DNA from 2 places in the Lysinibacillus sp. DFXJR4 genome. Region 2 is predicted to be linked to the other one. Evidence: riboswitches for the same ligand, from Rfam matches in the RefSeq annotation. Region 2 holds a riboswitch; the other holds the start of a gene.
The links. A riboswitch is a leader RNA that binds a small molecule or an ion and turns the genes downstream of it on or off. The one in region 2 is predicted to bind FMN.
Positions count from the first base shown of each region.

Region 1: another riboswitch for FMN. It lies ahead of ribE (riboflavin synthase); the one in region 2 lies ahead of AC2CGN_RS01960 (ECF transporter S component).

Region 1 covers NZ_JBXUNW010000001.1:738,816-751,299, forward strand. Annotated here, with positions in the region: gene AC2CGN_RS03780 (amino acid permease) at 1-627, shown strand, start outside; gene pgeF (peptidoglycan editing factor PgeF) at 1,501-2,265, opposite strand; gene AC2CGN_RS03790 (transmembrane-type terpene cyclase) at 2,413-3,036, shown strand; gene AC2CGN_RS03795 (VanW family protein) at 3,292-4,287, shown strand; gene AC2CGN_RS03800 (methyl-accepting chemotaxis protein) at 4,477-5,301, shown strand; gene AC2CGN_RS03805 (HAD hydrolase-like protein) at 5,348-5,965, opposite strand; gene AC2CGN_RS03810 (SDR family oxidoreductase) at 6,316-7,218, shown strand; gene AC2CGN_RS03815 (aminoglycoside 6-adenylyltransferase) at 7,270-8,148, shown strand; FMN riboswitch at 8,175-8,300, shown strand; FMN riboswitch at 8,422-8,547, shown strand; gene ribE (riboflavin synthase) at 8,782-9,420, shown strand; partial or broken gene ribB (3,4-dihydroxy-2-butanone-4-phosphate synthase) at 9,444-10,043, shown strand; gene ribH (6,7-dimethyl-8-ribityllumazine synthase) at 10,079-10,546, shown strand; gene AC2CGN_RS03835 (spore germination protein) at 10,673-12,133, shown strand; gene AC2CGN_RS03840 (C45 family autoproteolytic acyltransferase/hydrolase) at 12,257-12,484, shown strand, end outside.
Region 2 covers NZ_JBXUNW010000001.1:398,955-411,438, forward strand. Annotated here, with positions in the region: gene resB (cytochrome c biogenesis protein ResB) at 1-525, shown strand, start outside; gene ccsB (c-type cytochrome biogenesis protein CcsB) at 522-1,709, shown strand; gene AC2CGN_RS01940 (response regulator transcription factor) at 1,969-2,685, shown strand; gene AC2CGN_RS01945 (ATP-binding protein) at 2,678-4,453, shown strand; gene sigX (RNA polymerase sigma factor SigX) at 4,543-5,076, shown strand; gene AC2CGN_RS01955 (RNA polymerase subunit sigma) at 5,073-6,356, shown strand; FMN riboswitch at 6,551-6,740, shown strand; gene AC2CGN_RS01960 (ECF transporter S component) at 6,959-7,546, shown strand; gene AC2CGN_RS01965 (sodium-dependent transporter) at 7,751-9,097, shown strand; gene AC2CGN_RS01970 (STAS domain-containing protein) at 9,163-9,549, opposite strand; gene AC2CGN_RS01975 (methyl-accepting chemotaxis protein) at 9,691-11,385, opposite strand; gene AC2CGN_RS01980 (ATP-binding protein) at 11,464-11,895, opposite strand; gene AC2CGN_RS01985 (SpoIIE family protein phosphatase) at 11,902-12,484, opposite strand, start outside.

The DNA.
Region 1 (12,484 bases), 340 kb from region 2:
TATATTGGTGCCATTTTTGTTATTGTGACGGTTTATCCATGGAATGAATTGGGGACAATTGGCAGCCCCTTTGTCGCTACGTTTGCTAAGGTGGGTATCACAGCAGCGGCTGGAATTATTAATTTTGTCGTCATTACAGCGGCAATGTCGGGCTGTAATAGTGGGATATACAGCGCAGGTCGAATGTTGTATACATTGGCTATCAATGGACAAGCTCCGAAGTTTTTTGCCAAGCTTTCTCATAATGGGGTACCATTATTCGGGACAGCAGGTGTTTTAGTAGGTCTAGTCATTGGTGTAATCTTAAGCTATTTGGCGCCAGAAAATTTATTTGTCTATGTTTATAGCGCAAGTGTTTTACCAGGAATGGTCCCTTGGTTTATTATTTTAATCAGTCAAATAGGATTCAGAAAAACACATGGTACAGAGCTATCTAAGCACCCGTTCAAAATGCCATTTGCTCCGATTACAAACTATTTAACAATTGCTTTTTTAGTAATGGTACTAATCGGAATGTGGTTTAATGATGATACACGTGTTTCATTAATCGTAGGAATTATGTTCTTAACTTTAGTGACGATAAGCTATTATGTATTTGGCATTGGCAAAAACCGTCATGAGCAGTGAGAAGAGGGTGTCTTATAGGAGCTCCCCTAGATAATATTTGAAAAATGATCTTATTATAAATAGAGTAGGGACAATCAATTGTGGATTGTCCCTCATGTTGTTGAAATACTATTATGTCAATGAAATCAAGGTGACAAATTAAAAGTATAGTCCTTTTTCAAAACGAGGGGTTGATCTCCGTTCCGACTGAGTGCTTTGTAGCTGTCGCTTTGCTTTCGCTACAGAAAACATTTGCCGCTGACGCTTCGCTTTCTCACAGAGCAGAGCTTCCTGGGGGCGTCCGATGAGCCGCTTCACTCGCGCTCCAGGGTCTCATCTGTGACGCTGAATCCCCGAGGAATCACTCAGTCTACACTCCAATCAACCATTGCTCATTCATTGGTATTTCACATAAATATATAGTGATAAATTGAAGTCTTAACCATCACTATTTTGCGCAAAGTGGAGCTTTGATAACATTTTTCTATGCGAAAGCAGCGCGACAGCCATAAGTGGCTTTATGTAAAGGTAGAAATTTGTTTAATGCATAAAAATAAAATGTAGGTTGGCAGTTATAGAATTGTACCACTATTCTTTCCATTTAATGATGGTAAGTAACATGCTTTTACTTTACTTTTGAGGGAAGAAAATATTTAAAGTTCTACACTATTGCAGATTGGAGTGCAAGGCTACTCGACTCCCGTGGGATAGCGAGACAGACGAGACCCTGCACGGAGCGTCAGCGCAGGAAGCGGCTCGTCGCTCGCCCACCGGAAAGCGAGTAGCCTGGAACGGAAATCATCTTCATTTTGACTAAATATTCGCAAAGGTATCCTTGACCATTTAGTTTTTCAACACTATGAGGGACAATCAATTGTGGATTGTCCCTTTTAATTATTGTTCTTTTCGCATAATAAAGCTTAAATGTCTACCGGCTTGTTTGTCTTCGCGATAGGAAAAACCATTTGGGTTAAGATATGTGCAGGTTGCATCAATGTCAATCTGCTTAGAAGGAATACCCGCAAGCTCACATTGTTTTTTGACGGTTTGTTGATTATCAATATGATATTTATTGGTTTGAGCATTAAAATACATAAAATCTTCAGCGTATCCTAAATTGTGGAATTTCTCATAGACATCTGTATCAACTTCAAATTTTTGTTGACTCAGCGCCATACCGATTTGTACATGAAAATCTTGTGGCTGACAATGCTCCTGCTCGATTAAATGCTGGAAAAGCTTCAATGTTACTTCCTTAACGGTCCCTTGCCACCCTGAATGCACGACGCCAATCAGTCCATTGACATCATTATAAAAAATAACTGGTACACAATCGGCAGTAAAGCTGCATAAAAGTAAATTTGGCTCGCGTGTGTAAAGTGCATCAGTATTCGCAATGGCGGTATCCAATTGTTCAGCTCCTCGTCCTTTATCGGAGGCTGTAACACAATAAAAATTAGCACTATGCGTTTGCTGCATGCAGACAAAATGATTGAGGTCACATTGCAACGAAGCTGCTAAATTTTTGCGATTTTCAAGCACGTCCGCTATATTCATACAAGTATGCAATGCCATATTATTTTGTTCTAGCTCGTGCCAATCTTTTAAGGTAATGCCAGCAATAAAAGGGGCATTATCTACATAAATTTTTGTTTTCATATCATCACCTCGTCTTACTATATAGGATTGAGTTGTGAATGTATAGGCACTTAATACTCATACCCTTCTATTGTATTTTTAGACATAAAAAATAGATTTCTTCACATATAGTATCGAAGAATCAAATATAGAAGGAGTGTTGAATTAATGGCTCAAGAAAAGTTTTTATTAATTTGTCAATTAGGCATGGGGCTATTTTGGATTATTACATATATACTCATTATCAAACAGGGATTCCAGGATAAGAAGTATGGTATGCCAATGGCCGCCATTTGTGCCAATATTTCATGGGAATTTATCTTTGCCTTTATGTACCCACAAAATGATCTTCAAAGAATAATTACCTTCCTTTGGTTTTTATTAGACATCATGATAATGATGCAATATTTAAAATATGGTCATAAAGAATATCAAAAATTAATTCCTAGTAAAATATTCTATGCATCATTTTTTATAACGCTTGGTGCATGTTTTTTCATTATTTTAGCAATGATGCATGAATTCAAGGATATAGCCGGAAAATATGCTGCATTTTCACAAAATCTGATGATGTCAGGGCTGTTTATTGCCTTATTACTACAACGAGGAAATCTTAGTGGCCAATCGATGGGCATAGCAGTTTGTAAAATGATTGGTACTATATTTGCAGCAGTAGGCTTTTATATGTACTTTCGAACTCCCTTGATTACCATTGTCTCACTTGCGACTCTTTTTTATGATTGGCTCTATATTGTGTTAATTTATCGGCTCTATCAAAAAAGAGTTATGTAAAATACGAATTATCATTTTTATTTAAATAAATATTAGTCATTTTGCTAATTACAATCAAATAGTAACGATGTTTCAGGCAAAATAGTAAGGATGTTGTGAAAACATGGATGGATAGTGCTGGTCACAGAGCTAAATTCTCAATAAAAGGTACACATAAATATGAAAATAAATAAAAATGTACAAAAAGCAACACACTATCACTATCAAACGAATAAGATGTTTCTGTACTAATACGTTAGAGGTAGGTGCTTGCTATTGAAAAAACAGTGGATGGTCGCACTGTTTATGTTATGCACAATTGGACTATTCGGCTGTCAAGGAAAATCGGAGAATGAGAAACAACAAGAGCAAGAAGTGCAAGATTTAGAGCAGGAACACAAGGAAAACAAACAGGCTGTTACTTATGAGCAAAAGCAACAATTGGAGACTGTTGTGAAAATTGTTGATCCCTCCACAAATGCGGTTATACAAACAATTTCTCCACATGAAATGGGCTATGAAAGCGATGTATCATCTTATACAAAGGAAATTGAACAATTGGCAAAAGAGCTGGCAAGAGGAAATGGAGATACGGTTGGCTATGATCAGCGGATGATACTTGATAGGATGGATGATAACGGAAAAATAGTAAAGGGTAGTCCTTTAATAGTTTTAAAAGAAAAAGAATTGGTAGATAGAATATTAGAGGCTTCAACATCTGGTGGTAAAGTCATGATGCCACTTTATATAACAGAAAGCGGTTATTATCTGGAAGATATTCCTTATTTGTCGGAAACCGTTGTTGCATCCTATACCACTTATTTTAATAATGCTGATGGAGGAAGAAATAAAAACATCGAATTATCTGCAAAAGCGATTCACAATGTTATTGTTGGAAGCGGGGATTATTTTTCATTTAACACCGTTGTTGGACCAAGGGATGAGGAGAATGGTTATCAGCCTGCACCAGAAATTATAAATAAGAAGCTGGTGATGGGCATTGGTGGTGGTGTTTGCCAAACCTCATCAACTTTATTTAATGCAGTAGATCAGTTACAAATAAAATTTGTGGAACGTCATCACCATTCATTAGATGTTGGCTATGTTCCAAAGGGAAGGGATGCTACGGTATCCTATGGAGGCTTAGATTTTAGGTTTCATAATACAAGTGATGTACCATTTTTAATCCAATCTATTTATGGAAAAAATTTTTTAACTGTTGAGATAAGAACAGCAGAAAAATATGTAGATTTTTTGAAACAACATAATTAATGCTAAAGACACCTCTGCTCAATGGTGTCTTTTTAAATGTGTCATGCTATAGTTAAATTGAGGTATTTCAGTATAATAATGGTTCATCCAGCGCAATAAAGGGGTAGAATATTTTATCGAAATGGCTCTTTCAATTACTTTATATGATGGATGTACCTTAATTGTGTAAATGGGGAAGGGGAAAAGACAATGCATGCAAAGCTGCAGGCAATCATAGACTCAATCGATTTTTACCAGGTAACCTATCCAGAAGATGCTTGTATAATTGTAGCAGATACAGAGAAGGTCATTGCTTATAAGCCAGGAAAACAAGTGGATTTAAAGGTTTGTGTTGGTGATTCTGTAGATAAATATCGTGGAACAACAACTGAAAAGGCACTTAGCTCAGGGAGATTTATCCGAGAAGAGCGAAGTGCTGAGGATTTTGGCATGGCCTATATTGCATCTGCACAACCTATTTTTGAAGGTGGACAAGTAATCGGTGTTATTAGTGCAATTCTTTCAAATGAAAAAATGGATCATATGCGATTACTAGCAACAGATCTGTCGAGCACAGTGGAGGAAATGACTGCGACGAATGAAGAATTAGCAAAGGCAAGTGTAGATGTTTCCGATCGATTAGAGGAACTATCTAGGTTCTCAGAGTCTATGATTGAAGATATTCAACAAATTAATACTATTGTAGATTTAGTCAAAGATTTAGCGATGAAATCGAAAATTCTTGGACTAAATGCATCCATTGAAGCAGCTCGTTCTGGTGAGCATGGACGTGGTTTTGCAGTAGTTGCCACTGAGATTCAAAAAATGTCTCAAAGCAGTACCGAAAGCGCGAATAGCATTACAAACCAATTAGAGAGTATTAAACAAGCCATCGACCAAGTAAATGAATCAGCAAACCAAATTGCCGCATTTACTCAACAGTTTTCGGCTAGCATGTATGGATTAACAGATGCCTATAAAGGTGTTAATAGCACAGCAGAAAAATTAATGCATATTAGTGAAGTGAAAAATTAAAAAGAAGGGTATAGCCAATCCATTTTATGGCCATACCCCTCTTAGATTAAATAATATCTAAAATTTCCTTTGGAGCATTTACTTTATATTCAGGCTCTTCCTGTTGAATCACCTCAATAGAATCATATCCCCAAGAAACCCAAATAATTGGTACCCCGACTTTTTTACATGCTACAATATCTCTTTGTTCATCCCCTATATATAAAACGTCTGATGCTGAGCTGCTGGAGTCCTTTAAAAATTTCTTCAACACTTTATCCTTCCCAAAAATACGATTTGAGCAAAGTACATTTGAAACACATTGAATACCATTCATTTTTAGAAATTCTAAAATATTTTCCTGGGAATTGGACGATATGATAAGGATTTTATAGCCTCTTTTATCAATTTCCATTAGTACATCCTTGATTCCTTCATAAAGATGAACCTCGTTTAAGGACTGACGATATAAACGATAAAATTGAGGTAAAATCATGGGTAATTTATACATTGGAAAATCAAATAATTTACTACGCTCCGCCATGGATAATTTTTTTAAGGATTCGATTTCCTTAAACTCTATTCCTTTAAATTTATATTTTTGTGCAAGTGTATTCCAAGCTGACGCAAATACAGCCGTTGAATCAGCCAGTGTGCCATCAAAATCAAAGATGATATATTTCATTGAAAATGTTCTCCTTTATGTTCTACTTTTATAGACGCTTCGTCCTTGAAAATGTTACGTATCAAAGAAATCCGATTTAAAGTATTATGACATGATTCTATAGCATATGAAGCAGGTGGTGGTAAATGACTCTAGGTGAGTATTTTTTTCAATATGTTAAAAACAAAATGGGTATCACCATGGTAAATATTGTATCGGAAAATGATGCCATTGAATATGAAAAGCTTTGACGAATTACAAATAGCAATGCAAGATAGTACAGTTTGTAGGTCTTTTTCTAGCGTTTGCAACATATATCTAATCATGTCGAATTATGTAGTTTGTATGTAATATTGGAAGGAGGTCACAATATGATTCCGAAGTATCCTTATATTGGATATGAAACGAAGTGTAAGCAAGTTCCCATCACATTCCCACCGCAGCATCAAGATATACAGCCAGGGCTAGAATATGTTATGCAACCAATTCCTATTTCCGACAATCCAGCATACAAAGGGAGTGGAAAATTACAGGGGAAAATCGCGATAATTACTGGGGGAGATAGTGGAATTGGTCGTGCTGTTGCTATTGGGTTTGCAAAGGAAGGTGCCCATATGGCTATTACCTATATGCCACATGAACGACCTGATGCAGAAGCAACGAAGCAAATGGTGGAGGCATATGGGCAATCCATTCTATTGATTGAAGGGGACTTACGTCATCCTGAGTTTTCTATGGAAGTAGTAAGAAAAACGATGGACTGTTTTGGTAAGCTAGATATACTGATTTTAAATCAAGGTGTCCAATTTCCGCAGCAAAGCATTTTGGATATCTCAAATGAACAATTGTATGATACGTTTGAAACCAATATTTTTCCACATTTTCATATGACAAAGGCAGGATTACCTTATATGAAGAAGGGTGGGGCAATTATTTCCACTGCTTCCGTGACAGCTTACGCTGGGGCTCCATTACTTGTCGATTATTCCTCCACGAAAGGCGCAATTGTCTCTTTCACTAGGTCTTTATCCTTGCAATTAGCGAGAAAGGGAATACGAGTGAATGCAGTTGCCCCTGGCCCAATTTGGACACCACTAATTGTCTCAAGCTATTCAGCAGAATACGTCAAAACATTTGGCTTAGAAACGCCGATGAAGCGAGCAGGTCAGCCATTTGAGCTTGCACCTACTTATATTTATTTAGCTTCTGATGATTCTTCTTTTGTTACTGGCCAGGTTTTGCACGTTAATGGTGGCATCATGACGGAAACGTAAGTATATATTTGCTATTATAAATAGTAGATATATTGCTAAGGGAGAAATGATATGGAAAATACTCGACCTATTGATAAACTATTAGATTTTGCTAAAAAGGATGAACGCATTCGAGTAGTAGGTATGGAGGGCTCAAGAACAAATCCCAATGTGCCAAGGGATGATTTTCAGGATTATGATATTTCCTTTGTTGTAACTGATATGGCAGCTTTTCTTGAAAATAATAAATGGATTGATTTCTTAGGCGAGCGAATCATAACGCAAACCCCAGAGGATATGGAATTATTTCCACCAGAACTAGGCAATTGGTTTTCCTATTTAATGTTATTTACCGATCATTCAAAAATTGATTTGACTCTAGTTCCTATTGAAGAATTGGAGCTTTATCTCGAAAGTGATGGACTTTTAGAAATCATTCTGGATAAAGACCAGCGCTGTTTAAATGTTCCTGAAGCAACAGATGTTACGTATCATATACAAAAGCCAAGTGCACGTTCATTTGACGATTGTTGCAATGAATTTTGGATGGTTTCTACTTATGTAGTAAAAGGCATTTGTCGCAATGAGCTTCTTTTTGCCAATTATCATTTTGAACATATTTTACGGGAAGAATTACTTCGAATGCTATCTTGGCGAGTTGGCTTTGAAACAGAATTTAGCTTAAGTGTTGGCAAATGTTATAAGTATATATCTCAGTATTTACATGCAGAGGAAGTTTCACAATTGATGGGGACCTTTGAGTTATCCTCTAAAAAAGCTATATGGCAAGCATTATATCAAGCCTTTGATTTATTCGCAAAGGCTTCACAGCAAGTGGCTGCAAGGCTCGAAGTAGAATATCCAGTATATGAAAAGAATATAAGAGTGTATGTGGATGAAGTTTATCAGAAATTTTTAGTAAATAATTTTGTGGATAATATTATAAAATAGTGTTATCGTAAAGAATAAGTTAAATAAAAATCCTTCGGGGTAGGGTGAAATTCCCAATCGGCGGTGATGAAGCAATTCAAAGTCCGTGAGCGAAAGCTGATTTGGTGCAAATCCAAAACCGACAGTGACAGTCTGGATGGGAGAAGGGTAAAAGTGCAATCTTTTTAAATTCGCATGAATTTATAAGGATTATTTGATTATGCTTTTATGTTAACTACTTCCCATCGTTTAGATTGGGAGGTTTTTTTATTTAGCGAAAAAATTAAATAGCTGTATGTTCTTCGGGGTAGGGTGAAATTCCCAATCGGCGGTGATGAAGCAATTCAAAGTCCGTGAGCGAAAGCTGATTTGGTGCAAATCCAAAACCGACAGTGATAGTCTGGATGGGAGAAGAACGATGAGATGACGACCTATGGGAAAATATAGAATTTCATAAGGTTTATTTGCTGACGTCTTATTTATATGAACTCCCAAACCCCTTTTAAGCGAAGGGGTTTTTTCTTTGATTGGGATAGAACGCTTAAAGTGATTGATGTATTAGAAAAGCGAAGGATTGACCTCAAAAACTGATGGATAGAATCCCAAAACCGATGGATAGAGCCTTTAACATGTAGAAAGAAAGTAGGTGGAAAAATGTTTACAGGGATTATTGAAGATATTGGCACAGTAAAAACCTTGCAAACAGATCAGCAAAGTATGAAAATAACGATCCTTTCAGCAAAAATGGTAGAGGATGTAAAGCTCGGAGACAGTATAGCGGTCAATGGTGTCTGTTTAACAGTGTCAAATTTTACTGATCAAGAGCTAACGATGGATGTCATGCCAGAAACGGTGAAGGCAACGAATTTGCAGCAGCTTGCTGTAGGAGACCCCGTTAACTTAGAGCGAGCAATGCCTGCAAATGGACGATTTGGTGGCCATTTTGTAGCAGGGCATGTGGATGGAGTAGGGAAAATAGTACGTAAACGACCATTAGCAAACGCAGTTTATATCGATATTGAGCTATCCAAGGATTTAACAAACTATTGTATCCCAAAAGGCTCCATTACGATTGATGGTACGAGCTTAACGCTTTTTCACGTTGAGCAGAAAAGTGTCACAGTATCACTGATACCACACACGTATAAAGAAACTATTTTAGGTATGAAGAAAATTGGCGCTCTAGTGAATATTGAAACGGATTTAGTTGGAAAATACATTTTGCACCAGCTAAAGCATAGTCAGGAATCACCGACTATTACGAGAGACTTTTTAGCACAAAACGGATTTTAACAAAAAGTGAGGAGGTGCCAATATTGCTGCATACAATTGAAGAAGCAATAGAGGATTTAAAACAGGGCAAGATGATTATTGTAGTAGACGATGAGGATCGAGAAAATGAAGGAGATTTATTGGCTTTAGCAGAGTATATGACACCTGATACGATAAACTTTATGGCGACATATGGAAGAGGACTTATTTGTACACCAATTACACAGCAGCTCGCACAAAAATTAGCCTTACAGCCGATGGTAAGTAATAATACAGACAATCATCAGACAGCATTTACCGTTAGTATCGACTATATGGATACAACGACAGGAATTAGCGCCTTTGAACGTGCAATGACAATTAAAAAAATGATTGAACCACAAGCGAAGGCAAACGATTTTCGTAGACCAGGACATGTATTTCCGCTAATCGCAAAGGATAATGGTGTGTTAGAGCGTAGGGGTCACACTGAAGCAACCATTGATTTAGCTAAGCTTTGCCACAGTATCCCCGCAGGCATTATTTGTGAAATTATGGGGGATGATGGAAAAATGCTACGCTTCAATGAACTAGTCAACTATGCAGCGCATCATCAGCTAAAAATAATTTCAATTGAAGAATTGGCGTTATATCGCCAGCAAAATCTCAAAATAACAATTTAAAAAAGGAGAATTTAGAAATGGGTAAAACATTTGAAGCACAATTAATTGGTACAGACTTAAAAATTGCTATCGTAGTAGGTCGATTCAATGAATTTATAACAAGTAAGTTATTAGACGGAGCCCTCGATGGTTTAAAGCGTCACGGTGTAGATGAGGACTTTATTGATGTAGCATGGGTTCCTGGTGCATTTGAGGTTCCGTTTATTGCAAAACAGCTTGCAGAAACAAAGAAATACGATGCTATCATTGGTTTAGGAACAGTGATCCGTGGCTCAACAACACATTATGACTATGTATGCAATGAATCGGCAAAAGGGATCGCCAACGTATCATTAACAACAGATGTACCTGTCATTTTTGGCATTGTGACAACTGAAAATATTGAGCAAGCTATTGAGCGTGCGGGTACAAAATCAGGTAATAAAGGCTATGATTCCGCAATGTCTGCTATCGAAATGGCGAATTTAAAGAGAATGATTGGCTAAAGCAAAGTTTGAATTTATCTAAAGTATCTTATCTGTAAAACCTGAATATTTTAAACAAGCATGGGGAAAATATTGTGTAAGTATATGGATGCATGTACGAATCTGGAGCTGACTCAGTAGGAGATGATGAGTATTCAAATGGAACAAATCATAAATTTGCAAACTTTGAAGGCACTATTTCAACGCTCTGCTGATGTGATTTTTCAAAGGTATATAATGCAGCAACATACAGTACATGTTATTCACTGTGATGCAATAATCAATGAACAATTACTACAAACTGTTATTGTTCGAGGGCTCCAATTGATGTTTGAAAATACTTCAGATAAATTATTAGAGGAAGATATTTTAAATTATCTACACGTTCCGCATTTAAAAAAAATCTCAGAAAAAGAGGAAGCCATTACAAAACTCTATAAAGGACATGTGCTGCTGTATTTTGAAGACGAACAATTATTATTTACAAGTTATATTCCTAAAAAGCCAAATCGAGAGCCTAGAGAAACAGCCCTTGAATTGGTTATAAAGGGTCCGAGAGACGATTTTATTGAGGATATCGATATTAATCTTGCTTTATTACGAAAACGGTTACCTACAAATTCATTAGGTGTTGAAAAGTATGAAATCGGTCAACGTTCTAAAACATCCGTTGCGATCCTTTATATGGAGGATATTGTTAATAAAAAAATACTAGAAGAAATCAAAGTAAGTCTTCAAAAAGTAGATACGGATATTGTGTTTAGTGGAGATATATTAATGGAACGAATTGAACAAAGTGCAAAAATTCTCCCTAGACATGATTATACAGGGCGTCCAGATTTTGCTGTACAGGCCTTAATCAATGGTCGAGTTGTGATCATGGTGGATGGTGTCACTTATGCTATTATAACACCAGCTAACGTGCTGCTACTATTTAAATCAGGTGAGGATTATTATTATCCGATAATTGTAAGTTCTATGGAAAGATTGCTCCGTATTGTGGGTATATTAATTAGCGTTCTTTTACCAGGCTTTTGGCTAGCACTTACGACTTATCATCAAAATCAATTACCTTTGATTCTTTTAGCAACAGTTGTACAATCAAGGACAGGGCTTCCATTTCCTACGATTCTAGAAATACTACTAATGGTATTTATGTTTGAAATGTTCCGTGAGGCCAATATGCGTCTTCCTAGTATCGTTAGTGGATCCATGAGTGTCATTGGAGGTCTAATCATTGGAGATGCAGCGATCAAAGCTGGTATTACAAGTCCTCCAATGATAGTTGTGATTGCTATTTCGAGTATCGCAGCCTATACACTTATCAATCAATCCTTTGTCACGGCAATGAGTATATTTCGCATTATCATTATAGTAGCATCTGCATTTTTCGGCTTATATGGCTTCTTTATAGCAATTTTTTTCATTCTTCTATTTGCGGCAAATTTGCGAGTTTTTGGAATTCCATACTTAAATGTAGGAGCAGATTTAAACTGGCAAGATATGAAAAAATCTTTAGTGAGATTATCTCCTAAAGGCTATGGTAAACGTCCAGCATTTTTAAATGTGCAGGATAAAACTAGAACATCTAGTAAAAGAAAAAAATAGGACTAGGTATAGCTGACTGTACCTAGTCCTTTTCTTTGTTTCCATATAACATTTTCTTGACCTTCTATTTACTTGAAGCTTTATACTATTGAAAAATGAATTGATAAGGGAGAGAAAATGAACATGTCAGGTTATGAAGAGCTAGTCGTCAAAATTGAAGATGTGAAAGGTAGCTACTACCAAATGGGTTTACAGCAAGGCAAAGGGCTATTCTCTTTATTGCAAATGCAAAAAGATGCTTTATTGCACTTAACTAGGTCTACTAATACTCAAATAGCGAAACAACTTTTACAGAAACATTGTCCACAGCTTATCAATGAAATGGAGGGCTTGAGTGCTGGTACAGCTCTA
Region 2 (12,484 bases):
ATTCTCGTTTATACACCAGATTTTTCTGGTTTTGAGAATGGAGAACCCCAAACGAAAACTTCTATCCCTAATAATCCAGCATTTTTATTTAAAATGAAAACACCTGAAACACCAGAGGGAGAGGTAAGTTTTGTTGAAATTATGAAGCCGCCCCTTGAACCGCTTGGAGAAAATAAATATCGAATGAAATTTGCTAGTGCTGACACACGAAATACCGCAAACTTTACCATACGTAAAGATAGTACAATACCTATTCTATTTGTAGGGGGTATTATTTTCATGATTGGTGTAGCAATTGGTTCGTATTGGAATCACAGACGTTTATGGTTACAGGTAGACCCAGATGGAAAAGTGATAATGGCAGCTCATGTCAATAAAAATATGTTCAGTATGAAGAAAGATTTAGATGCTGTTTCATCCTTCGCTGATTTACCGCCGTATATAGATCAGCTTGAAAAATCAGAAGATGTCGAGAAGTCGACAAAACCAGCCATTACTAAAAAGGAAGGTGACAACACCTTATGAGTTTGATTGATATAAGCGGAAATCTATTGTTTGTAGCATTTATAGCTTATCTTGTAGCAACATTATTCTTTGGTGGCTCTATTAAGCAATCAAATGCTACAGGCAAAAATACAGATAAATGGGGCAAGCTGGCTATTGCTATAACTATCATTGGTTTCCTTTCACAGCTCGGGTATTTTATTACTCGTTGGATTCATACAGGGCATGCACCTGTTAGTAACATGTTTGAATTTACAACAGCCTTTGGTATGTTCATTGTTGCTGCATTTATTTTGATTTACTTTATTTATCGCATGACAGCATTAGGATTAGTGGCATTACCTGTGGCACTTTTAATTATTGCCTATGCAGCGATGTTCCCGAATGAAGTAAGTCCATTAGTACCATCTTTGCAAAGTCATTGGCTAACAATTCATGTTATTACTGCGGCTTTGGGGCAATCAATTTTGGCAATAAGTGCAGTAGCTGGACTGATTTATTTATTAAAAGTAGTAGATGTTACGAAGCCTACTAAAGAACGTTTTTGGTTAGAAACAGTGATGTTTTGCTTAGTAGTAGTAGTTGGCTTTGTCATTGCTACGTCTACATTTAATGCAATGGATTATGAATCTAAGTATTCTTATGTGGATAAAGAAGGTACGGAGCGTCAAATTACTTATAATATGCCACCGATTTTTGGGATGAATGAATTTAAAGCAATTGAAGAACAGGGTATGTCACCAATTGTAGAAATGCCTTCACTTATTAATGCGAAGAAATTAACAACAGTTGTTTGGTCATTATTAGTAGGATCTATTTTGTATTTATTAATTCGTTTAATTGCACGACAACGTATTAGTGCAATATTCCAACCATTTGTTAAACGTGTCAATTTACAATTAGTAGATGAAATCGGTTACCGTTCCGTATTAATTGGTTTCCCAGTATTTACATTAGGAGCTTTAATCTTTGCGATGATTTGGGCACAAATTGCCTGGAGTCGTTTCTGGGGATGGGATCCTAAAGAGGTATGGGCGCTTATCACATGGCTATTTTATGCAGCATTCTTACATTTACGCCTTTCAAAAGGATGGGAAGGTAAAAAGTCAGCTTGGTTGGCATTAATCGGCTTCGGTATTATCTTATTTAACCTAATTGCTGTTAATTTAATTCTTGCAGGCTTACACTCATACGCGTCAAACTAAAGCGAAACCAGTACTTAGGGTAGAGGAATTTAAGCTAATACCTATATCTACTATGAAAACGCTTGTATAATAACGTCCTGTCTACATTAAGAGTTTGCAGGATGAACTAGTATGGAAGCACATATGGATTTTCAACGTCGCTAGTATTAGAAAGATAAGCCTTCTTGCTTGTGGCAAGAGGGCTTTCTTTTCTTTTCAATATGTGTCGAACCATGTACAATAGAATGTAGAGAAAGATTGGAAGAGAGGGATCGTGAAAGTGTCAGAAAATATTTCAGTGTTAGTAGTAGATGACGAGGATCGTATTCGACGCTTATTAAAAATGTATTTGGAGCGTGAAGGGTACCTTGTAGACGAAGCAGAAAATGGTGAACAAGCGATCGAAAAATCTTTAGAAAAAGAGTATCACTGTATTTTACTAGATATCATGATGCCTGAAAAAGACGGACTTGAAGTATGTGCAGAAATCCGTGAACGTGCAGCAACACCAATTATCTTATTAACTGCTAAGGGCGAAGAAGCAAACCGTGTACAGGGCTTTGAGCTTGGGGCAGATGATTATATTGTAAAACCATTTAGTCCACGTGAGGTAGTATTACGTGTGAAGGCTATTTTACGCCGTTCACAGGCATTCTCACCTTCGACAAATGCATCCTCCTCTAAAGATTTGGTTGTATTCCAGCATTTAATGATTGATCATGATGCCCATCGTGTAACAGCAGAGGGAATTGAGGTAAATTTAACACCGAAAGAGTATGAATTGCTTTATTTCCTAGCGAAATCACCAGATAAAGTATTTGACCGTGAACAATTACTTAAAGAAGTGTGGCATTATGATTTCTTTGGAGATTTACGTACCGTGGATACGCATGTTAAGCGCTTACGTGAAAAGCTTAATCGAGTATCTGAAAACGCTGCAAAGATGATTGTCACTGTTTGGGGCGTTGGCTACAAATTTGAGGTTGTCAATGAATAGAATATGGAATAGTGTTGTCGGGAAGCTATGGGTAACCATATTGCTTCTCGTTTCATTTGTATTATTTGTTTTCACGGTTTTGATGCTCGAATTTCTACAAAATTACCATATGCAGCAAGCAGAGATTTCGTTACGTCAAACTGCTGCAACGGTAGCAAGTATAGTAGTTGATAATGAAACAGCAGAGTCAACGTCGGAATTATTAAAAGATATTTTACCCGAAAGCACGAATGCACTTATTGCTACTGGTGATAACGAAGTATCGTTTGCTTTACAGGAGGGTGTTAATAAAAAAGAAATACAGGATACAATTTTAGCGAATAAATCCTTCCATAAAATTTTCCAATCAGATGAACCGATTACGAAAGAAATGATGATGCCATCATCTACAGAAAAGGAAAAAATAGAATCGTATGTTGTCCTCGGCTTCCCATTAAATGTAGAGAATGCGGTGCATGGTGCCGTCTTTATATATCAAAGTCCGGATGCTCTTCATAAAACATCGAAAGAAACAACTAAAATTGTCTTTTTATCTGCCTTTATAGCCTTTGTGCTGACGACATTCTTTGCCTTTTTCCTATCCTCACGTATTACCTCGCCATTGCGTAAAATGCGTGAATTGGCATTTGAAATTTCAAAAGGGAATTTTGAAGCGAAAATGCCAACAACACAAAATGATGAAATTGGTCAGCTTGCCGTTGCCTTTAATCAAATGGGTCGACAATTAAAGCATAATCTTGAAGTAATCAATCAGGAAAATGAACAACTTTCAAATATATTGACATCGATGACAGATGCAGTCATTACATTTAATCGGGATCGTACAATATTATTAAGTAACCCACCAGCAGAGCGTTTAATGCAAAAATGGTTTGTTAATAAGGGCTCTCAAAGTGCGAAGCCAATTCCACCAGAGCTATATCATATGCTGGATCATGTTCTGATGTTTGAGGATAAATTGGAAGAAGAAATTGAGATGGATGGAAATTATTATACATTTACGATTAGTCCTCTTTATAGTGGGGAATTGATACGTGGAGCAGTCGCTGTTATTCGTGATATGACAGAGCAGCATCGCTTAGAAAAGCTGCGTTCAGATTTCATAGCTAATGTATCTCATGAGCTTAGAACGCCAATTTCAATGCTTCAGGGCTATTCTGAGGCCTTAATGGATGATGATTTTATCCAGGATCAGGAAGAACGTAACGAGATAACAAAAATTATCTATGATGAATCGAAGCGTATGGGACGTCTAGTAACAGATTTATTGGATCTAGCTCGTATGGAATCGGGGCATATGACACTTTATAAGGATGAGCTTCCAATTAATTCTACATTTGAACGGATAACACAAAAATTTGCTCAAGTCGCTAAAGAGAAGCATGTTCGTCTACTATTTGATAGTGAATTTAATGATGACGCTAGGATAAGTATTGACGAGGATCGGATTGAACAGGTGTTAACCAATTTAGTTGACAACGCACTCCGTCATACCGATGAAGGGTCAGTTACTGTCAAAATTGAGCAGGAGCCAACCTTTGCAAAAATATCTGTTCAGGATACAGGACATGGCATTCCACATGATGACTTACCTTATGTATTTGAACGATTTTATAAAGCTGACAAAGCCCGAACGCGTTCTAAAGGCGGAACTGGCCTAGGTTTAGCTATTGCTAGAAATATTGTAAAGGCACATTCAGGAACGATTATGGTAGACAGTGTGCTGAAAGAGGGTACGACCTTTACGTTTTATTTACCTTTCGAGTAATTCATATTATTGCCTTTTAGTGGTATTAATTGGCTGTAACTTCTGTAAACATAAAGACGACAAATATAATAGAACGGGGGTGGAGTGCATTGAATGACTCCGTGTTCCATCGACTGTACGATGCATACCATCAAGACGTGTTCCAGTTTCTTATTTATTTAGTAAAAAACCGTACACTTGCTGAAGATTTAGCGCACGAGGTTTATGTACGAGTGTTGCGCTCATACGATCAATTTGCAGGAAATAGCAGTGAAAAGACATGGCTATTTGCCATTGCTAAAAATGTTGCAATTGATCACTTTCGGAAGCAGGCAGTACGCCAGAAGCATTCACTTGATTTTTTTGACTGGGAAACGGAACAACTCCATTCAAACACACCATCACCGGAAGATATGTTGGAAGCCAGTGATGAATTTATGCAGGTAGAGTCTGCACTTGAAAACTGCACAGGAGACCAAAAAATGGTTATCATTATGCGCTACTTTCAAGATTTATCGATTGCAGAAACAGCACAAATACTAGATTGGACAGAAGCGAAGGTAAAAACGACACAGCATCGTGCCATCAAATTTTTGAGGCAACAGCTACAACAGGTTAGAGAACAGGAGGCGAAACGGCAATGACACATAACCAGTTTGATGATGACCAGCTAGAACATGTATTGAACAATGCCCCTAAGCTTTCTGACCGCCGTTCTAAAGAAGAAATATTAAATCTCTTATTGGCAGATGCCCGTTTGCAGGATAATGTTCATCTGCAAGAAGCCGTACAGCAGCCAATAGATGAAATGTCAGTCCAGGAACAACAGCAAAGTACAAAAACAACAAAGTGCAAAAACCGGAAATGGCCAATCCTTATGAGTGTTGCCGCTGTTTTCGCATTAACAGTAGGTGTAGGCTCTATGTTTATGAATAATAATCATTCTAAGCTAGATCAGGAAACGGCACCTGACATTGCTCCGTATTCTACTATGGAAGATGCGCCAGCTGCCAAAAGTGCTGAAAATCATGATAGTTTTTTGGATTCGAGCATTGTTGCAGAACATGCTAAAATTATGTCTTTACGTACCTCTGTGTATGAGGAAGACTTAACGGATGCCGTTGTCTTCCGTATTGGTTTAGCAAGCAGGGATGTAGAAAGTGTACCAATGACATATGTTATTCCCAATGAACGAGTTGAAGCAGATTTTGGGAAAGAAAAACCTTCTACATTACAAATGTATAAAAAATATGCACCACAAATTGAAGAGGAAGCAAAAGGCTTTACGAACTATCATCCATATCAAGGTGAATTGAAGGAAAAGGATGATAAGTTGATTCATGTATTACCTGAGAAAAATGATTATGATGTAGCTTCTGCACCTGTGAATGAGTACAAGGGAACCTTGCAGGATACATTTTCAGACTCAGAATATACAGAGGTTGAGTTTGAAAACGCAGACGGTACACCATACGCGTTCTCTCAAGAAGGAGAGCAGAGTAAGGCAATGTCGTTAACAGGTCCAAGACATTTTAATTATTACTTATATAAGGACCAGAATAATGGGGCTGAATATTTATCACCTGATTTTCGTCAAACTTTTTCCTCGGTAACAGAAGCGATTACGGGTATGCGCAATAAAAATGATGATTTCTATGTTCCTGTCGTTCCTGAAAATGTGACTTATACTGTGCAAGAGGTTGCTGAGGGTGTAATTGTAACCTTTAATGATCCTCTTGATTTAACAACAATGGACCCAGTTCAGGCAACACAATTAATCGAAGCAATGATGCTAACGGCTGCAAGCTTTGATAAACAATTACGTCTAGATAATGTAGTTCAGGAAAGCTGGGAAGGCTTTGATTTTAAAAATTTCCTACCCAAGCCAGTTGGCCCAAACAAGCAATATATGGAGACGCCATAGAACTTTATGGTGAAGTTTAAGGAGTATTCTCGTACATCAACAGTGGGACGAGAATACTCCTTATTGATTTTGTGGTAATAAATCATCTAACTATCCGTAAAACATACAAATCTAATAGGATTTTTTAAGCAGAACTATTTACTTTTTCTAAATAATTCATTATAGTAAAGCTGTAGAACAAAAATAATATATTGATTCATCTTCGGGGCAGGGTGAAAATCCCGACCGGCGGTAATAGAGTTGTAAATCGCTAATGTGAAAAACATTGGCTCTAAGGATTTACCAAAGACTCTTCAGCCCGCGACCTGTGCAAAGTTTTTTTGCATGGCTGACTTGGTGTAATTCCAAGGCCGACAGTTAGAGTCTGGATGGGAGAAGATGGAGGTACGATCGTCATTTGTTATTTTACATTGGTTATGAACGAGCGTTTTTTCAATATGGCTTTAAAGCCTGCTCAAAAATAGCTAATTAATGGCGTTTATTAATCATGCCTATTCTCCCTTATGCGAAAAATGCATAAGGGTTTTTTCGTGAAAAACATATGATTAGGTCGTAGCCTTTCTTCTTGCGAGATTGAATCAGCAAAGAGGAGAGAGTTTTCAATGAAGAAAAATGTTAAACTTCAATCGTTTATTACGATTGGCATGCTGAGTAGTATTTCGTTTTTATTAATGCTATTTAATTTCCCAATTCCACCATTCCCGGCGTTTTTGGAAGTGGATTTCAGTGATATGCCTGCATTATTAGCAGCCATCACTATGGGACCTGTAGCGGGAATCCTAGTAGAGTTATTTAAAAATGTATTGGATTGGATTTTCTCGGGCACGCCAACGGGAGTACCCGTAGGACATATCGCTAACTTCACAACAGGTATTTTATTTATTTTACCAGTATCCTTTATTTTTAAGCGTTTTAAAAACATTGGGGGTCTTATTGGGGGCTTGGCAGCAGGAACAATCGTTATGGCGGTTGGTATGAGTGTTCTTAACTATGCTGTATTTTTACCGATGTACACGTACTTTTTAGGGATGGAGCCTGTTGTAGGGGATTCATTATATACAATGATTGTGGCTGGAATCTTGCCATTTAATATTGTCAAAGGTATTTTATTAACTGTTATCATGGCTTTATTATTTACAACTATGCGCAAATGGATTGATCGTCAGCGTCATATGTATTTATCAAAATAAGATTATAGTTAACCTCGAGTGATTTCATAGGCTCGAGGTTTTTTTATAGATAGAACGCTTGAAGTAATGAATAGCAATGTGAAGGTGAAGGATAGAATCTTTGAAATAATGGATAGATTCATCAAATGAACTTAATCTAGTCGAGCCCAGTAATTTCATGTAGAATTAAGAAAGAGTTTAGAAATGCTAGAGGAGTTTGAAGAGATGAGTGAGAAAAAGGGACAATGGTCTAGTAAACTAGGCTTTATTTTGGCATCCGCAGGTGCAGCAATCGGATTAGGGGCAATTTGGAAGCTTCCATATGTTACTGGTCAAAGCGGTGGGGGAGCATTTTTCCTAATCTTTGTTCTATTTACGTTGTTAATTGGTTTACCGATGCTATTATCAGAATATGTGTTAGGTCGTGGCACCCAATCTGAGGCGGTCACTGCCTATAAAAAAGTGGCACCAACGAAGCTAGGCTGGGCATGGATTGGCCGCATGGGTGTACTGGGGTGTTTTTTATTATTAACTTTTTATAGTGTTGTGGGTGGTTGGATTTTTATTTATAGTGGTCTTGGTGTGGCTGGAACAGTTATTGATCCCGCTAATAATCCTAGTGAACTATTTGGAAAGATTATAGGTACGCCTTGGATTACTTTACTAGGTTTAGGGTTATTTACGCTAGCTAATGTACTAGTGATATCTCTTGGTGTGCAAAATGGGATCGAAAAGGCCAATAAGTTTATGATGCCACTATTGTTTATTATGTTTATTGTACTTGTTGTCCGAGCAGTAACATTAGACGGGGCGATGGAGGGTGTGAAATTTTTCTTATGGCCGGACTTCTCTAATATTACGGGAAAGGCTATTTTAGAAGCGTTAGGACAATCCTTCTTTGGCTTAGCAGTAGGTTTTTCCTGCCTTGTGACCTACAGCTCCTATTTAAAGAAGGATGTAAGCTTACCTAACTCGGCGGGCTCAGTTGTTCTTTTAACGGTACTTGTATCGTTTTTAGCAGGATTAGCGATTTTCCCAGTGGTATTTGCCTTTGATTTAGAGCCAGCTTCTGGACCAGGCTTACTGTTTATGGTGCTACCGACAGCATTTAGCCAAATGCCATTTGGTGAAGTATTTTTAGCGTTGTTTTTATTACTATTTTTATTTGCAACGTTAACATCTTCCTTCAGTTTATATGAAATTATCGTTGCAGCATTTATAGAAAAGGGGCGAATGTCTCGTTCAGCATTAACACTTTTATTAGGTATAGTAGTCTTTATTGCTGCAATTCCAGCAGCACTGTCATCTAGTACCTTAGCTGATGTATCATTCTTCGGGAAAACAATTTTTGATGCGACAGATTTTCTAGTATCGAATTTAATGCTTCCATTAGGAAATTTATTAATAGCTTTCTTCATTGCACATATAGCCGATAAAGAATTTGTGAAAAAGGAATTACTGATGGGAAGTCAGATGGGGCAGGGGTACTATTCTACATATCGATTATTAATGTTAATTGTAGTACCGATAGTTATTCTTGTTGTTTTACTAAATATGCTTTTACAATATTAAAAAAGCAGGGGTGTATTCCATTCTCAGGAATACACCCTATTGTAATAATGGGGGCAACGATAGGGTTAATATTCGTTAAGTGATAATTCTCCTAGCCAGTCTTCTTTAATCATCTTTCTTGCTTGCTCTTCGCTGTTTGTAATAGGAAAAACTTTATCAACCTGTGAAATAGCGAATAAGTTGCGGATGAAATCATCGATGACAATAATGGCGATTTTCTTTTCTTTTAAAGATACTTTTTTGGCAAAGTTGACAATCATACCAAAGCCAGTACTATCAATATTTGTTACCTTTTGCATATCGATAATATAGCCATGCTTTGTTTCTAAATTAAGGGATTGAAGATCTTTTTTTATATCCTCAATCAGCCCGTATTCTAAATCGCCAGTAAACGCAATTAAGATATAATCAGCCTTTGTGCCAACATCCATCGCAATTTTCTTCTGATTCATACTATAGCGCCTCCATTTTCCTTTTCATGTTTATCGATTAATTTATATTTGGCATTGTGGGAGTCGTGCACGTCCGTATAAGCAATTGTTTTAATAAACTCCCACTGATTCTAACATACATAGTATCATGTTAAGCCTTAATTAAAACTTAAATTTATTGACTTCGTTTTGTAATTTATCAGAAATTGTTGCTAATTCATCTGAGTTTTGTGTTATCTCTGCTACGGTTGCATATTGCTCCTCAGAGGTAGCAGCGATTTCCTCTGTTGCAGCCGCAGCGTCTTCAATGATGCGAGAAATGTCCTGAATAGCTTGTTGAACACCTAAGGAGTTGTCATTGACATGTGAAAATGCAGACTTCATTTGTTCAACACCTTTTTCCGTCTCTACAACCTTCTCCACAATCTCTTTTAAGGCAGTTCCCCCCTTGTTGATAATTGTTACTTGTTCCTCTACCGCAAGTAGATTACTTTCCATTGTACGAACTGTTACTGACGTTTCGGCTTGAATATCATTTATAAGATTTGTAATTTGTCCAGATGCCAGGCTTGATTGCTCGGCTAACTGACGTACCTCTGAGGCAACAACCGCAAAGCCTTTTCCTTGATCTCCTGCGCGTGCAGCTTCAATGGCTGCGTTAAGGGCAAGTAAATTTGTTTGCTCTGCAATACCTGTAATTACGGTGATAATACCACCAATTTCTTCAGAGCGTTTACCTAGTTTTTGAATAGAGTCTGTTGCATAAGAGACGGTTTGCGTTACAGCGCTTAAATGCTTAATTGCTTCATTAATCGCTTCTTCTCCTTTACGTGCAATTTTCGATGATTCTATGGCACTAGTCAAAGTCATTTCAGCTTTTTGTAAACTACTCGATGCTTCTTCGATTGTTTTTTGCATCATTGATACAATTTGCTCAGCTTGATCGGATTGTGTTGTTGTTCCAACAGCAATTTCATTCATCGTTAATGCTATTTGATTAGAAGCCTCGCTTGTTTGGTGTGATGATTCAGCCAATGAGTGGGAAGAGTTAGCGATCTGATTAGCGCTGCCAGCCACAATTGTTATCGTTTCTGTTAAACGGTCTTTCATATGACTAAATGCTTGTGCTAAATCTGCTATCTCGTCTTTGCCTTTAGGATTTAATAATTTTACATTCAAATTTAAATCTGCAAGCTCTTGGGCATTGGAACTTAGGATATTAATTGGATTAATGATTTGTCGTTGTAAAAACCAACTAATACCAACAATTAATAGAATGGCAATCCCTAAGGAAACGGCTATATTTTCAAGGGCAGATTTTGTTGCAATGCTTATATAAGGAGCTGTTGGAACGGCTGTTGCCCATACGCCTATTACATCACCTTTGCTATCTAAAATAGGGTCATAGGCTCCCTGGTGCATGCTTCCTAAAACACTCGCTGAACCAATAAAACGTTTTTTTTCTCCTAATACTACAGTGGCAACTTCGTCAGATACTTTCGTATTTAAGGCACGCTGTCCGTTTTCAACTATATTAGTACTAATTCGTGTATCTTTTTGGAAGATTGATACGGCATTACCGTTTGTTAGCTCTCCGACTTTATCAGCAATCTCAAAATTCTCAACCATATTGACATCGCCTTTATATAATTGATTATTTTTGATGGACCAATCTCCAGGGAATTTTGCATTTAAATATTCATAGCTTACTTGAATATCTGATAGAAGCTTAGTATTAGCACTTTCTAAAAGATTCTTTTTCGCAACATAATAATTTATTCCTGCTAAAAGTGAAGTAAGTAGCAATATACAACTAAAGATTAGCAGGCTTATTTTTTTTCGGATTGACACTCTCATTAAAACTCCTCCCAATTATACGTTTATAGGGTGTGATGTTGAATCTTATTCCAGAGTTGAGTAATGTTTAAAGATTCATCAAAGCCCTTCATTTATATATATTTTTTTTGAGATACCAACTAAAAATTTTGTTTCCGAAATATGCTCAAACCAAATATCGTCAACCATATTTTTAACAAAAAATAAACCACGCCCTCGATCTGAATAATCAAGTTCATTTAAATCGTATTGAAGAACCTTATCCCAATCATTTTCAGCTATTCCTTTTGCCTCATCTGTAACAGTTACTTTTATTTCTTCATTGGATTGGTATACATGTATTTGAATTTCCTTTTCTGAGCATGCATCAATTTTCCCCATTGCTTCAACAGCATTTATAACTAATTCATGTACAACAAAGCGTAATTCTTTTTTATAAGGTAGATTATAAACATTTGCATAATTGTCCATAACTTGGTCTACGAATGCTATAGCTTGTGTATCAGGATTTACATTGAGCGTGAATTTCATCACCAATCACCTACCCTGTAATGTAATTGTTATTGAAACTACTGTTATATCATCACTGTGATCATTGTCGAATAAATTGTACTTTTGAGAAAATTTTTGTAAGGCATAGCTATTTTCTTGTGAGGCATAGGAATGGAAAAAATCCATATCGATATTGTGTTGTTTATTTAATGTCAATAATCCATCCGTATAAAGTATAATGCGATGCCAGCCAGATAAAGGAATTGTTTTTTTTATGATAGGAATTGTAGGAAATAGACCAAGAATGGGTGTGTTCGCTTGAAGAAATACTGTCTCTCCGTACTTTCCGAATAAAAAACCAGCTGGATGGGCTGCATTCACATAGTGTAATGTTCCATTTTTTGTATCAATAAGTATGTAGATAGCGGTCATTAAAAAACGGTCCATATCTTCATCAGAAAAAAGCTCGTAAATTTGACGATTCAGCTCCCGAATAACTGTTACAGGGTCGATTAATTTTGTAATCATGCCTTTTAACAGAGATCGAACGGACATGGTAACAAGCGATGCGGCGATGCCATGCCCCATAGCATCATATAAGAGAATAGCCGTCAAATGTTCATTAATC